DNA from 2 places in the Streptomyces sp. CA-294286 genome. Region 2 is predicted to be linked to the other one. Evidence: riboswitches for the same ligand, from Rfam matches in the RefSeq annotation. Region 2 holds a riboswitch; the other holds the start of a gene.

The links. Region 2 has a riboswitch for glycine ahead of gcvT (glycine cleavage system aminomethyltransferase GcvT). Riboswitches for the same ligand answer to the same signal wherever they lie in the genome.
Region 1: another riboswitch for glycine. It lies ahead of gcvP (aminomethyl-transferring glycine dehydrogenase); the one in region 2 lies ahead of gcvT (glycine cleavage system aminomethyltransferase GcvT).

Annotation. Positions count from the first base shown of each region.
Region 1 is NZ_CP192005.1:5,501,624-5,509,195, reverse strand. Features, by position in the region: gene ACQPZG_RS29065 (glutamate--cysteine ligase) at 1-740, opposite strand, end outside; gene ACQPZG_RS29060 (hypothetical protein) at 1,245-1,841, shown strand; gene ACQPZG_RS29055 (DUF5999 family protein) at 2,148-2,345, shown strand; gene gcvP (aminomethyl-transferring glycine dehydrogenase) at 2,443-5,328, opposite strand; glycine riboswitch at 5,528-5,625, opposite strand; gene ACQPZG_RS29045 (PRC-barrel domain-containing protein) at 5,750-6,118, shown strand; gene ACQPZG_RS29040 (DNA polymerase IV) at 6,590-7,572, opposite strand, start outside.
Region 2 is NZ_CP192005.1:1,358,040-1,365,611, reverse strand. Features, by position in the region: gene ACQPZG_RS10645 (L-serine ammonia-lyase) at 1-297, opposite strand, end outside; gene glyA (serine hydroxymethyltransferase) at 510-1,769, opposite strand; gene gcvH (glycine cleavage system protein GcvH) at 1,814-2,191, opposite strand; gene gcvT (glycine cleavage system aminomethyltransferase GcvT) at 2,280-3,398, opposite strand; glycine riboswitch at 3,434-3,540, opposite strand; glycine riboswitch at 3,541-3,637, opposite strand; gene ACQPZG_RS10625 (AAA family ATPase) at 3,796-4,470, shown strand; gene ACQPZG_RS10620 (enhanced serine sensitivity protein SseB) at 4,831-5,532, shown strand; gene ACQPZG_RS10615 (enhanced serine sensitivity protein SseB C-terminal domain-containing protein) at 5,844-6,626, shown strand; gene ACQPZG_RS10610 (ABC transporter permease) at 7,138-7,572, shown strand, end outside.

The DNA.
Region 1 (7,572 bases), 4.1 Mb from region 2:
GGCCGGGTGTCGGTGGCCTGGAGGAACAGCGGCGGCCGAGACTCCCGCCACAGCTCCTGTCCGAACAGGAACGGCGCGTTGGCCCCCACCGCGATCTGTACGCCGGCGATCGCCTGCGCCGCGTTCCACACGTCGGCGAACCGCCCCGGTGTCACCTGAAGGTGCAACTGCACGGACGTGCATGCCGATTCCGGTGCGATCGAGGCAGACGTGCAGTTCAGGCGCTCGACGCCTTCGATGTCCAGTTGGAAGTGCTCGCCCCGGGCCGCCACGATCTGATCGTTCAGCAACGCGTACCTGTCGACGTCCGAGAGGTTCGCGTGCACCAGATCGTCCCGTCCGAGTGTGGGCAGGATGCCGATCATCACGATTCCCGCATCGACCTCGGCGGCCTTCCGGTGCGCATAGCCGAGACCCGTCCGCAGTTCCTCCGCCAATTGGTCGAGAACCCGGCCGCCGAGCCGGTGCGGAACAATGTTCACCTCCAGGTTGAACATGCCGAGCTCGGTCTGGAAATCACGGCTCGCGATGCGTTCCAGGACCTCCGCATTCATCATTTTCGGCATCCCGTCCGCCCCGGCGAGATTCAGCTCGATCTCCAGCCCCATCAGGTTTTTCGGCCGGTCGAACCTCTTCTCGTCCAAGAGCCTCCCGAGTCCCTCCAGGCACTCGTGGAGCTTTCGCCGGTACCTCTGCCGGTCCGACAGATCAAATCCGTCTGCCACGACCTTCTCACCCATCGGAGCGTCCTTCCTAGACCTGGAGGAGCCCGCGGCAACGGCCGCTGCGTCCTGTGGTTCACGGTCGATGATGCCCCGGGCGACAGATCCATAACGCCCCGCTCGCGCCCGGTACGCAGTACCCTCGACGCAGATTACGTCAGGCACATTCCTCGGGCATGCCGCAGAACGCAGGTACCACCTTCACGAGGCTGGTAAAAAACGCCGATGAGTTCCAGCCGACCGCTCTTGCGGAAAACCTCCGTGAATGGACGAATATTTCCCTCCTCAATCGGCTCATTTACCTCATGGCACCCCTCCCCGCAAGGCCGGATACCGCCTTGTCGGCAATCTCCACCGCAGCTAGCGGAAACACCGTGTGAACACGTGTCGTATAAACTCCGCAAAACGAGGCAGAGAGTTGACGCCAGGCCATCGCCCAAGGCCCTCCAGCCCCGCAACGCTGACAGCGACGTCCGCACCGCCCATGCATCACCGTGTCTCCCGAGCGAGAGGCGACCCACCATGCCGCTGCACGTACCCCCGGCTCCCGCGCCTGCCCTGCGCAGCGTCCTCGCAGCACTCGGCTCCCCCACCGCCGTGCGCGACGCCCGCACCCCGGCCCTGCGTTCCCTGCCGGGTCCACTGACCCCCGAACTCCCGCTGCCCGTCCACGTGTGGGACCAGATCGCCACCGGTGACCGGCCGCCGCGCACCCGCCTCACCGGATGGCGCTTCCTGATCCGCAACGGCGACCGGGCGGTTGCCGCCGCCGACACCGTACTGACCCCCGACGGCTGGACCTTCTCCCACTTCTTCGAGGGCCCCTATCTGAGCTCCACCGAACGTGCGCTGCGCCAGGCCGAGAACATGACGGCCGGCTACCAACCGCGTCTGCTGTCCATCCCCGCCCTGTACATGCTGACGCTGTGGCTCCACGGCGACCCCACGTCCGACACCGCCACCGACGGGCCCGCGCCCTCGGACGTCCTGATCCCGCTGGCGCCCACGCCGCCCGGCATCGTCGCGCACCGTCCCGGCTCGGTCGCCGACCTGTTGCCCGTGCTGACCCTGCGGGTCCGTCCGGCCTCCGCGGCGCCGCTTCTCGGCCAGCTCGCCTGACACATCGGTACAGGTCCCGGCGCCCCGCTCCCGTTCATTCGGCCGCGGGGCGCCGCCGTGCCATCTGACCCATCCGGACTAGTCCACCTGGGTCACCCCGAACCACCCGAAGAGAGGGGGCAGTTGGACTGAACCGCTCGCACGGGTGACGCGTCCTCAACCAATGAGAAGTGCTGCCGTGAAATCCCTGCGGAACGACGCCCGTGGGGCAACACTGGGACCGGACCAACTGATACGGGGGCGGCCGTGAACACCGATTCAAGCCGCAGGACCACATTCACCACCACGCAGCGAAAGAACCCTGCCATGTGCCAGCACCAGCCACCCTGCCCGTCCGCCGAATCCGCCGACCGGGAGGCCGCCCATCCGATGGCGCACCACCCGGAGCAGGGCTGGAGCCTGCTGTGCAACGGCGTCCTCCTCTTCGAGGACACCGGCGAACTGCTCCCCAACGGGCAGATCATCGCCCCGCACCGTCCGCTCGACGTGGCCCAGGCCGCGTAGGAGCGCCCCTTCGCACCAGCACCGCACGACACCCTACGCACGACAAGGGGCCGGCCCGGAGCTTCCACTCCGAACCGGCCCCCACGCATGTCGACCGTCAGTTGTCGTACTCGTCCATCGGCGGGCACGAGCAGACCAGGTTGCGGTCGCCGAAAGCGCCGTCGATCCGGCGCACCGGCGGCCAGTACTTGTCGGCCGCCGAGACCCCGGCCGGGAAGACCGCCTCCTCACGGGTGTACGCATGCGTCCACTCGCCGCCCAGTGCGGCAGCCGTGTGCGGTGCGTTCCGCAGCGGGTTGTCCTCCGCGGGCCATTCGCCGCCCGCCACCTTCTCGATCTCCCCGCGAATGGCGATCATCGTCTCGCAGAACCGGTCCAGCTCGGCCAGGTTCTCGCTCTCCGTCGGCTCGATCATCAGCGTGCCGGCGACCGGGAACGACATGGTCGGCGCGTGGAAGCCGTAGTCGATGAGCCGCTTGGCGATGTCGTCCACGCTCACGCCCGTCGCCTTGGCCAGCGGCCGCAGGTCGACGATGCACTCGTGCGCGACCAGGCCGTGGGGGCCCGTGTAGAGCACCGGGTAGTGCGGCTCCAGACGCTTGGCGATGTAGTTCGCGGCCAGCACCGCGACCTGCGTCGCCCGCTTCAGGCCCTCGCCGCCCATGAGTCGTACGTACGCCCAGGAGATCGGCAGGATGCCCGCGGAGCCCCACGGCGCCGCCGAGATGGGTCCGACGCCGGTCTCGGGGCCGGCCGACGGCTGGAGCGGGTGGTTCGGCAGGTAGGGGGCGAGGTGCGCACGCACACCGACCGGGCCGACACCCGGGCCGCCGCCGCCGTGCGGGATGCAGAAGGTCTTGTGCAGGTTCAGGTGGCTCACGTCGCCGCCGAACTTGCCGGGCTTGGCGAGGCCCACCAGCGCGTTGAGGTTGGCGCCGTCGACGTACACCTGGCCGCCGGCCTCGTGCACGGTCGCGCAGATGTCGGCGACGTGCTCCTCGAAGACGCCGTGCGTGGACGGGTAGGTGATCATCAGGACCGACAGCTCGTCCCGGTACTGCTCGATCTTCGCCCGCAGGTCCTCGACGTCGACCTCGCCGTCGTCGGCGGTCTTCACCACGACGACCTTCATCCCGGCCATGACCGCGCTCGCCGCGTTCGTGCCGTGCGCGGAGGACGGGATCAGACAGACCGTGCGCTGCTCGTCACCGTTGGCGCGGTGGTACGCCCGTACGGCCAACAGCCCGGCGAGCTCGCCCTGCGACCCGGCGTTGGGCTGGATGGACACCGCGTCGTAGCCGGTGACCTCCGCCAGACGCTCCTCCAGCTCACGGATGAGGGTGAGGTAGCCGGCGGCCTGCTCGACCGGCGCGAAGGGGTGCATCTGCCCGAACTCGGGCCAGGTCACCGGCTCCATCTCGGTGGTCGCGTTCAGCTTCATGGTGCAGGAGCCGAGCGGGATCATGCCGCGGTCCAACGCGTAGTCGCGGTCGGCGAGCCTGCGCAGGTACCGCAGCATGGCCGTCTCGGAACGGTGCTGGTGGAAGACCGGGTGGGCCATGAACTCGTCGGTGCGCAGCAGGCCCTCGGGCAGCGCCTCGCCGACGGTGCCGTCCAGCGCCTCGATGTCGCCCTCGACACCGAACGCGGCCCAGACCGCCGCCACTTGGGCGCGCGCGGTGGTCTCGTCGCAAGCCACGGACACCAGGTCCTGGTCCACGAGCCGTACGTTCACGCCGTGATCGCGGGCGGCGGCCACCACGTCGGCGGCCCGGCCCGGCACCCGTACGGTCAGCGTGTCGAAGTACTGTCCGTGCACGACGTCCACGCCGCCCGCACGCAGTCCCTCGGCCAGGATCGACGCGTAGCGGTGCGTGCGCCGCGCGATCCCCTTGAGTCCTTCCGGACCGTGATAGACGGCGTACATCCCTGCCATCACGGCGAGCAGCACCTGCGCCGTACAGATGTTGCTCGTCGCCTTCTCACGACGGATGTGCTGCTCACGGGTCTGCAGAGCCAGCCGGTACGCCTTGTTGCCGTCCGCGTCCACGGACACGCCCACGAGGCGGCCGGGCAGGCTGCGTGCGAACTTCTCCCGTACGGCCATGAACCCCGCGTGCGGACCACCGAAGCCCATGGGGACACCGAACCGCTGCGTCGTACCGACGGCGATGTCCGCGCCCAGCTCACCGGGTGACGTCAGCAGGGTGAGCGCGAGCAGGTCGGCGGCAACGGTCACGACGGCACCCAGCCCGTGCGCCTGCTCGATCACCGGCTTGATGTCGCGGACGGCTCCGGAGGCGCCCGGGTACTGCAGCAGCACACCGAACACGCCGCGCTCGGCCACCTCGGCCGGGATTCCGGCCGTCAGATCGGCGACGACGACCTCCACACCCGTCGGCTCGGCCCGGGTCCGCAGCACGGCGACGGTCTGCGGAAGCGTTTCCGCATCCACCAGGAACACACCGTTCTTGACCTTGCCCACGCGCCGCGCGAGCGACATGGCCTCGGCGGCTGCCGTGCCCTCGTCGAGCAGCGAAGCGCCGGAGGTCGGCAGGCCGGTCAGGTCGGCGACCATGGTCTGGAAGTTGAGCAGCGCCTCCAGCCGGCCCTGCGAGATCTCCGGCTGGTAGGGGGTGTACGCCGTGTACCAGGCCGGGTTCTCCATGACGTTGCGCAGGATCACCGGCGGAGTGAAGGTGCCGTAGTACCCGAGCCCGATCATCGGGGCGAGGACCTGGTTCCGGTCGGCGAGGGTGCGCAGCTCCGCCAGCACCTCGGCTTCGGTGCGCGCGTCGGGCAGCCCCAGCGCGTCGGCGTTCTGGATGGCGTCCGGCACCGCGGCGTCGGTCAGCTCGTCCAGCGATCCGTAACCGACCTGCGCAAGCATTTTGGCCTGCGCCTCGCCGTCGGGTCCGATGTGACGCTGCTCGAAGGGGATGCCACGTTCGAGCTCTTCGAGCGAAATACGGTTGGCGGTCATCTGCGGAAGGCCTCCTGGTCTGACACGACCTGCGAGGGGCACCACGGCACGGGTACCCGGACGGCCTCCCCCTCTGTCATCTCAACCTGAGAGCTTCACCGGAACGTCACGATCGACGCCCCGATTTTCACCGTCGGTGAGGCCGAATCACGCACCGGCGTACGCCGTGCCCGTCACCCGACCTGCTTTCCAGAGTGACCTCGTCCGTGCGGTACAGGGGCCTGAGAGATTCCGGGGAGGAGTTGCTCCTTCGGCGCCTCCGGACATTGCACCGGAGGACTCTCCCGCACGGGGTCAGCAGCCTTCGCCAGCCTACCAGCGCGCCCTCTTCCCGAGTCCTCGAGTGGCCAGGCTCTCAAAACTGCTCTTTCGTAGTGCTTTACGGGGGTTCGAGCAGGAGTGGCGACCAGTTGGAGGGACCGTGCAGACCGACATCGATCCGCGCAGCCTGATCGGCCGCAAGGCACTCGACCGCAACGGCGCCAAGATCGGAACAGTGGACGAGGTCTACCTGGACGACGCCACCGGCGTCCCGGAGTGGGCCGCCGTCCGCACCGGCCTCTTCAGCAGGGACGCCTTCGTCCCCCTGGAACCCAGTGACCTGGTGGGCAACACCCTTCGTATCCCGTACGACAAGGCCCTGATCAAAGACGCCCCCGACTTCGGCGTGGGCCGCCACCTCTCTCCCGAACAGGAGCTCCAGCTCTACCGCCACTACGGCCTCCACACCGCCGCGGCACCCGCACCCCCCGACCAGGACTTCGGCACCCTCGCCAACGAAACCCCCTAATCCGCTGACGGCGCGGCGCCGTCCCACGGCATCCCCCTTGAGCGACGGCCCCCTCCGCCGCCCCCTTGGGCCCCTTGGGCGACGACCCCTACCCCGCCCCCTTTGAGCGACCGCCCCCACGCCAGCCCGCTCGGGCGACGGGGCCGCGCTCGCGCGCCATCCCCTTGAACAACGGCTCGCACGCCGGCCCTCCTGAGCGACGGCCCCCACGCCAACCCGCTTGGAGGACGGGGCCGCGCTCCCACGCGATCCCCTTGAGCGGCAAGGCCCGCCACCCTGCACTGCCCCCTTGGGCGGCGGGGCCGCCCCCGGGGGCGAAACGGGCGGGCAAGAAGGCGGACCTCACGCGGAAGCGTCCCGCTCCCTTACCCCACCCTCAGGCGAACGCCCTGCTCCACCCCGCCACTGCGCCCGTCCCCTTCGCACAGTCCGTCTGCCCCTCCCCGGCGCTCCCCGCAGCGCACCCACCCCTCACCCCTCTCTCCCCACCAACGGCAACGGCTCCCCCACCTCCAACTCCACGTCGTCCACCCGGAAGGTCCGCACCCGCCCCGGCCCCTCCGACCCCGGCTCCTCGAACCTCACCGTCACCCGTCCCACCCCGCTTCCCTGCACCCAGCCCGCCCCGTACACGGCGTGCCGCACGTCCTGCCCCGCGTGCCACCGCCGTTCCGCGACCGCCTCCGGGGTCAGGTCTCCCAGGGCAGCCCCCGGCACAGGAGGACCGGGCCCGGCCTCACCTCCGCCGGGACTCCCCCCGACTCCCGCCGCTTCCTTCCCCACCTCACCCTCCGGCCTCAACGGACCCCGCGTCCCCTTCCGCGGAGGCTCCTCCTCGGTCCCGCTCCCCGGCGGGCCTTCCACCCCCCGTACGGCCCCCACCGACCGCTCCCCCTCGATCCCCCGTTCACCGTCCGCCGCCTCCCGCGCCGCCTGCGCGAAGAGGTCCTCCTGGGTGAAGTCCGCCAGCCCCGTCACGCCGACACCCAGCAGCCGCACCCCGCCCGTGGTGTCCACGCCCTCCAGGAGCCGCGCTGCGGCCTCCCGCACCACTGCGGGGTCGTCCGTGGGCCCCCGCAGGGTCTCCGACCGCGTCAAGGTCGAGAAGTCGAACCGCCGCACCTTGAGCACCACGGTCCGCCCCGACCGACCGGCCCCCCGCAGCCGCTGCACGCACCGCTCGGCCAGCCGCTCCACCTCGCTGCGCACCCGCGCCCGGTCGTGCAGGTCCATGTCGAAGGTGTCCTCGACCGACACGGACTTCGCGTCCCGCTCCGCCACCACCGGCCGGTCGTCGATGCCCCTCGCCATCCGGTACAGCGATACGCCGTGCGCCTTCCCCAGCAACCGGACGAGCTCGTCCTCTCCTGCCGACGCCAGGTCCGCGACCGTCGTCATCCCGGCCCGTCGCAGATGGTCCCCGGTGGCCGGCCCGACCCCCGGCAGAATCCGTA
Region 2 (7,572 bases):
CAGGCGCAGGCGGCCGGAAGTGCGGATCCGCTCGACCTCGGCGTCGGCGTTCTCGACGTCGACGGTGCGCGGGGAGTGCCCCTCCAGGCCGAGGAGCACGGCCTTGGGCGTGCCGTGGCCGTGGCCGGTGGCGCCGAGGGAGCCGAAGAGCTCGGCCCGCACGGACGTGGTCTGGGCGAGCAGGCCGTCCTTCTTCAGGCGTCCCACGAACATGCGGGCGGCCCGCATGGGGCCCACCGTGTGGGAGCTGGACGGGCCTATGCCGATCGAGAACAGGTCGAAGACCGAGATGGCCACAGCAGAACTCCTCAGAAGGGTGGCGGACGCCGTTGTCCGTCGGGCGGAACAGGTGCGCTTCTCGTGTTCCCCGCACGCCTCGGACAATGAGGCGCAAGGGACGGGGCACCGCACTCACTGTCCAGTGTGCGCGGTGCCCCGTTTTTACGTATTGCTGGATTTGGGCGTACAGGTAAAGCCTACGGAACTGTTCCGTGCGGCTTCGGCCCGGGTTACTTCAGGCCCGGGTAGAGCGGGTGCTTGTCCGCCAGCGCGGAGACCCGGGCGGAGAGCGCCTTGACGTCGTACGAGGGCTTCAGGGCCTCCGCGATGATGTCGGCGACCTCGGTGAAGTCCTCGTTCCGGAATCCGCGGGTGGCGAGGGCGGGGGTGCCGATGCGCAGGCCCGAGGTGACCATCGGGGGACGGGGGTCGTTCGGGATGGCGTTGCGGTTGACCGTGATGCCGACCTCGTGGAGGCGGTCCTCCGCCTGCTGGCCGTCCAGGTCCGAGTTGCGCAGGTCCACCAGGACCAGGTGCACGTCGGTGCCGCCGGACAGGACGGACACGCCGTGCTCGGTGACGTCCGACTGCACCAGGCGCTCGGCGAGGATGCGGGCGCCGTCCAGGGTGCGCTGCTGGCGCTCCTTGAACTCGGGCGTGGCGGCGACCTTGAAGGAGACCGCCTTGGCCGCGATGACGTGCTCCAGCGGGCCGCCCTGCTGGCCGGGGAAGACCGCCGAGTTGATCTTCTTGGCGAGTTCCTGGGTGGAGAGGATCACGCCGCCGCGCGGACCGCCGAGGGTCTTGTGCGTCGTGGTGGTGACCACGTGGGCGTGCGGGACCGGGTTGGGGTGCAGCCCGGCCGCGACGAGACCCGCGAAGTGCGCCATGTCGACCATCAGGTACGCGCCGACCTCGTCCGCGATCTCGCGGAACTTGGCGAAGTCCAGCTGGCGCGGGTACGCGGACCAGCCGGCCACGATCAGCTTCGGCTGGTTCTCCTTGGCGAGGCGGGCGACCTCCTCCATGTCCACGACGCCGGACTCGTCGACGTGGTACGGCACCACGTTGTAGAGCTTGCCGGAGAAGTTGATCTTCATGCCGTGGGTCAGGTGACCGCCGTGGGCCAGGTTCAGGCCCATGATCGTGTCGCCCGGCTTGAGCAGCGCGAACATCGCGGCGGCGTTGGCCTGCGCACCCGAGTGCGGCTGGACGTTCGCGTGCTCGGCGCCGAAGAGCGCCTTGATGCGGTCGATCGCGATCTGCTCGACGACATCGACGTGCTCGCAGCCGCCGTAGTAGCGGCGGCCCGGGTAGCCCTCGGCGTACTTGTTGGTGAGGACCGAGCCCTGGGCCTCCATGACCGCGACCGGGGCGAAGTTCTCCGAGGCGATCATTTCGAGGGTGGACTGCTGGCGGTGGAGCTCGGCGTCGACTGCGGCGGCGACGTCCGGGTCCAGCTCGTGGAGGGAGGAGTTCAGAAGCGACATCAGACGAGTCCCTAGGGGTTCGGGCGTTTCAGGTGCCGGCGTTCTCAGCTGCCGGAAAGCGCGGTGTACTCGTCGGCGGAGAGCAGGTCCTCGGGCTTCTCCGTGACGCGCACCTTGAACAGCCAGCCGCCCTCGAACGGGGCGGTGTTCACCAGCGACGGGTCGTCCACGACGTCCTGGTTGGCCTCCGTGACCTCGCCGGTCACCGGGGCGTACAGGTCGCTGACGGACTTCGTCGACTCCAGCTCGCCACAGGTCTCGCCCGCGGTGACCGTGTCGCCGACCTCGGGGAGCTGGGCGTAGACGACGTCACCGAGCGCGTTGGCCGCGAACTCCGTGATGCCGACCGTCGCGACGCCGTCCTCGGACGTCGCGACCCACTCGTGCTCCTTGCTGTAACGCAGCTGCTGGGGGTTGCTCATGGCTGAATTCTCCTGGATGCGGGGGAGTGCTGAGGAACAGGGTCTTACGTGATGAGACGGGCGTACGCCTCCGATGATGCGGCGTGCGTCACTTCTGGCGCTTGTAGAACGGCAGCGCCACGACCTGGTACGGCTCGTGCGTGCCGCGGATGTCGACGCCGACGCCCGTCGTGCCGGGAGCCGCGTGCGCGGCGTCGGCGTACGCCATCGCGATCGGCTTGCCCAGGGTCGGGGAGGGCGCGCCCGAGGTCACCTCGCCGACGACGCGGCCGTCGGCGACGACCTGGTAGCCGGAGCGCGGGACGCGGCGGCCCTCGGCGATCAGGCCCACCAGCTTGCGGGGCGGCGCGGACTCGGCCCGCTCGGCGGCAGCCTCCAGGGCGTCGCGGCCGACGAAGTCGCCGTCCTTCTCGAACTTGACGACCCGGCCGAGGCCCGCGTCGAAGGGGGTGAGCTTCGTCGTGAGCTCGTTGCCGTACAGCGGCATGCCCGCCTCCAGGCGCAGTGTGTCGCGGCAGGAGAGACCGCAGGGGATCAGGCCGACGCCCGCACCCGCCTCGGTCAGCGCCCGCCAGAGCTTCTCCGCGTGCTGCGGCTCGACGAACAACTCGAAGCCGTCCTCGCCGGTGTAGCCCGTACGGGCGATCAGCGCGGGGACGCCGGCCACGGTGCCGGGAAGGCCCGCGTAGTACTTGAGGCCGTCCAGGTCGGCGTCGGTGACGGACTTCAGGATGCCGGAGGACTCGGGGCCCTGAACGGCGAGCAGGGCGTACGCGTCGCGGTCGTCCCGTACGACGGCGTCGAAGCCCTCGGCGCGGGCCGTCAGGGCGTCCAGCACGACCTGGGCGTTGCCGGCGTTGGCGACGACCATGTACTCGGCGTCGGCGAGGCGGTAGACGATCAGGTCGTCGAGGATGCCGCCGTCCTCCTGGCAGATCATCGTGTACCGGGCGCGGCCGGGGCCCACGGTGCCGATGTTGCCGACGAGGGCGAAGTTCAGCAGGTCGACGGCCTGCGGACCGGTCACCGTGATCTCGCCCATGTGGGACAGGTCGAAGAGCCCGGCCTGCGTACGGACGGCGTTGTGCTCGTCGCGCTCCGAGGCGTACCGCAGCGGCATGTCCCAGCCCGCGAAGTCGGTCATGGTCGCACCGAGAGAGCGGTGCAGGGCGTCGAGGGCGGTCTTGCGAGGGGCAGCGGTGCTCATGAGGAAAGACTCCCAGGGCATGACGACGAGGACTGTCCTCCCCATCTGTCATCGGAACCTGAGAGGTTCGCCGCCGCATCCGCATGCGTCCGGCTTGCACCTTGGGTGGGGCCGCCCGGGGCGGCCCGCTTTTCAGATCTGCCTCGCCCGCGCGGTACGGGGCCTGAGAGATTCAAGGGAGGAGCTTGCTCCTTCGGCGTCCGGGGCACTGCTGCCCCGAACTCTCCCGCGCGGGTTCATTCGGCCGTTGTGAAGTTGGGTGATGCGCAGGGGGTGCCTGGCGCGCACATCATTGCACGCCCCCCCACGTCGGCAAATCGCTTGTCCCGTATTGCCTTTTCTTTACACTTCTTGGGCAAGGGTGAGGGTGTACCCGGCAGGGGGAGGGGTGAGGGCGTTGCAGCAGTCCAGCGGTCTGGCATGCGGGGTCGCCACGGCGGGGGTGGAGGCCGGCCTGCCGGCGGGCGCGAGGACGGTACGGCCGGGCCCGGCTCCGGTGGTCCGCGACCTCAGGGAACGGTCGGGGCGCAGCCCGCGCCGACTGATGTTCACGACCGGTGACGTGGTGGTGGTGTCCGGGCTGCCCGGCAGCGGCAAGTCCACGCTGATCCGGCGCGCGGCGACCGGGGTGCGGACGATCGACTCGCAGGACGTGCGGGAGCGCTGGGCCGAGCGGGTGCCGGACCGGCTTCCGTACGCCCTCTACCGGCCGCTGGTGCGGCTCGCGCACTACGCGGGGCTGCGGAGCGTGCTGCGCTCCGGGGCGAGCGTCGTCGTGCACGACTGCGGCACACAGGCATGGGTACGGCGGTGGCTGGCGCGCGAGGCGCGGCGGCGGGGCCGCGGGCTGCGCCTGGTCCTGCTGGACGTGGCGCCGGAGGTGGCCAGGGACGGACAGCGGGAGCGCGGACGCGGAGTGTCCGGCTACGCCTTCGCCCGGCACCGCAAGGCCGTCGGCACCCTGGTGCGCGACGCGGAGAACGAACGGCTGCCCGCGGGATGCGCCTCGGCGGTACTGCTCGACCGGGAGGCGGCGGCGGCCCTGCGGGAGATCGGCTTCGAGGGGGCCTGAGGGGTACGGGGACGGGGGCGGCCGGACCCCGGCTAGGCTCGTTCGCGCAGCGTGGGAGCGGGTGGAAGCCGAGAAGGGGAACGGTCCGTGGAGATACCGGAGACGAACGGCGCGTACGACGGAGCGGGGCCGGGCCCGTACGGCACCCCGGGTCCGTACGGCGTGCCGGAGGCGGGCGGCACATCGGGCCCGTACGGCGTGCAGGAGGCGGACGGCACGCAGGGCCCGTACGGCGCACCCGACCCGTACGGCGTGCAGGAGACGGGCGGAGCGCAGGGCGCGTACGGCACGCCGGGGCCGGGCGGGGCGCAGGGCGGGCCCCCCGCGGATGCCGACTGGCCCGGCAACGAGCTCGAAGAGGTGCTCGTCGCCTCCCTGGGCAGTCCCGCCGCCGGCCCCCGCATCGTCGAGGTCCTCGCCCGCAGCTCCCTGTGGGTTCCGCTGCCCAACGGCGGCGGCCCCGACAGCGGACCCCTCGACCTGCCCACCACGGAACTCGACGGCCAGGCGTACGTCCCCGTCTTCAGCTCCGAGCAGCAGTTCCGCCGCGTCGCCGGCCCCCGCATGCCGTTCGCGGTCGCGCCCGCCGTGCAGTTCGCCCGGGGGCTGCCGCCGCAGCTGGGCATCGTGGTGAACCCCGAGGGCGCCGTCGGCGTGCCGCTGCCGCCGCCCGCCGTGGCCGAACTGTGCAGGGCGGGACGTACGCCGCTGGACGGGCCGGCCACCGGGGGCCGGGTGCGGCTCTTCGAACCGGACTGGCAGGACGAACCGGTCGACTTCCTGGCCGCCGCGGCAGGCGAGTTCCAGCAGAGCGGCACCGTGGTGACCGCGCGCCGGACGCTCGCCAGCGTCGAGGGCGGGGATCCGGAGCTGTTCGTCGGCGTACAGCTCTCGTCGTGGGAGGCGGCGGACCGCAACGCGCCGATGGACGCGCTGGGCCGGGCGCTGGGACGCGAGTCCGTGCAGTGGCCGGTGCACCTGCTGCTGCTCGACATGGCGCAGGACCCGGTGGCCGACTGGATGCTGGAGCGGGTGCGGCCCTTCTACCAGAGGGAGAACTGAGCCGGGACCGCAGCTGCGGCCGCCCGGCGCGCGAGGAGGGCCGACGCGGCTCGGGGGAGTGCCGAGCCCGGCCCGCGGGGAGCGTGCGCCCGGCTCGGGGGAGCGCGTGTCCGACCGGGAAGGCCCCGGGCCCGCCGTACGGGAGCACCGTCGTCACCCCGGTTCACGGAGAGGACCGAAGACTTCGGTGCGGACTACGGCCCGGTGTCAGCAGAGCCGCTTAAGCTGGTTGGATGACCTCGCCACACGGGGCGATCCGTTCGCGTGTGGCCGGCGTCGACACGGTGAATCGAAGAGGGGCGGGACCCAGGGTGAGCGCGTCAGGCACCGCGGCGGCCGGACAGGTCGAGCACATGCTGCGCCAGGTGACCCCCGGGCGGTTCGACGCGTACGAGGCGCTGCTGCACGCCCTCGGTGACGGCAAGCTGTGGATGCTGCTCTGGCACGGCACCGCGGGGTCCCCCGACGCCCAGTACGGGAACATGGAGGTCGACGGCTACGGTTACGCGCCCTGCGTCACCTCTGCCCAGGAGCTCGCCGCGAGCGGCTGGAACCGGGCGTACGAAGTGTCCACCGGCATCGACCTGGCCCGCGCGCTCTACCCCGACCGCTGGGGCGTCTGGCTCAATCCGCACGCCCCCGGCGGCGGCGTCGGCATCCCCTGGCTCGACCTGCGGCGCATCGCCACCGGTCTCGACCGGATGCCCGCCGGACCCCTGCGGATGTCCGAACCCGCTCTGGACATCCCGCAGTTCTATGCCCAGCTGTCGCAGAACGCCCATCGCACCCCGGCGGTCCGGGCGCTCAGCCGCGCCTGGGTGCAGCCGGCGCTCGGCGCCCCCTACCTCGCCATCGGCCTCGACCTGTACGACACCGGCCGGCAGTCGGTGGAGGCGGTGCGGGCGATGATGCAGCAGTCCATCGGCGTCGTCCCGGACGGGCTGCCGGTGTCCACGGTGGCGATGACCGACGAGCACGACCCGGTCGGCATGTGGCTGCGCGCCAACGCCCGCCCGTTCTACGACCGCGACGCGCACGCCCCGGCTCCGACCGGTGCTCCGGGGTACGGCTACCCCCCGTCGCGGGCGTACTGAGACGCCTGCCCAAGCCCTCCCGCAGGACAGGACCCGGGGTGTGGCGCGCAGTTGACGCCTGTGCCAAAGCCCTCCCCGCGGGACGAAGCTCCCTGTACCCGGCGTGCAGTTGTGACCTGTACCCAAGTCCTCCCCGACGCCTTGGAACTCCCTGCACGGCGCGCAGTTGCGACCTGTGCCAAAGCCCTCCCCGCGGGGCAAAACCCCTTGCGCGGCGTGAAGTTGGTGTCTGTACCAATTTGACTGCTATGCGCGGCAGTTGAGACGTCATGCAGGATGTTGATCCCAATTGCCCCCTGTTCGCCCGGCGTTATTGCCCGTCCGGATACCGGAACACCGCAGAAAGCGTCACGGTTGCGCATCCTTTGGCCGGGGGGTCTGGCGGGGCGGTGCGCCCGCGTTGAAGACTCCCCGCAGCAAGGGGCGTTCGCCCTGTGTTCGACAGACAGCTTGGCCGCCACCAGCGGCAGCAAGGGCCGGTGACCGCTGGCCGAGAGGGGTCGCTACCACGATGACGACACCACTGCACGACGCACCCGCGGCTGAACCCGCGACGGCGGACGTCGTGACCGGTGCGCCGGCGAAGAAGATCGAGGGGCGCTCGCTGTGGGCCATCGCCTGGATGCGCTTGAAGCGGGACAAGCTCGCGCTCACGGGCGGTGTCGTCGTCCTGCTCCTGGTGATCATCGCCCTGCTCGCGCCGGTCATCTCCTCGCTGACGGGCCACACGCCCGAGGCCCGCAACGAGGGCCTCATCGACCCGCTGTTCGGTACTCCCCTCGGTTCGTTCGGCGGCATCAGTGGTGACCACTGGCTGGGCGTGGAGCCCACCAGCGGCCGGGACGTCTTCATCCGCATCGTCTACGGAGCCCGGGTCTCCCTGCTCGTCGGCTTCCTCGCCGCGGTCGTCGCCGTCGTCTTCGGCACGCTGTTCGGCACGCTCGCC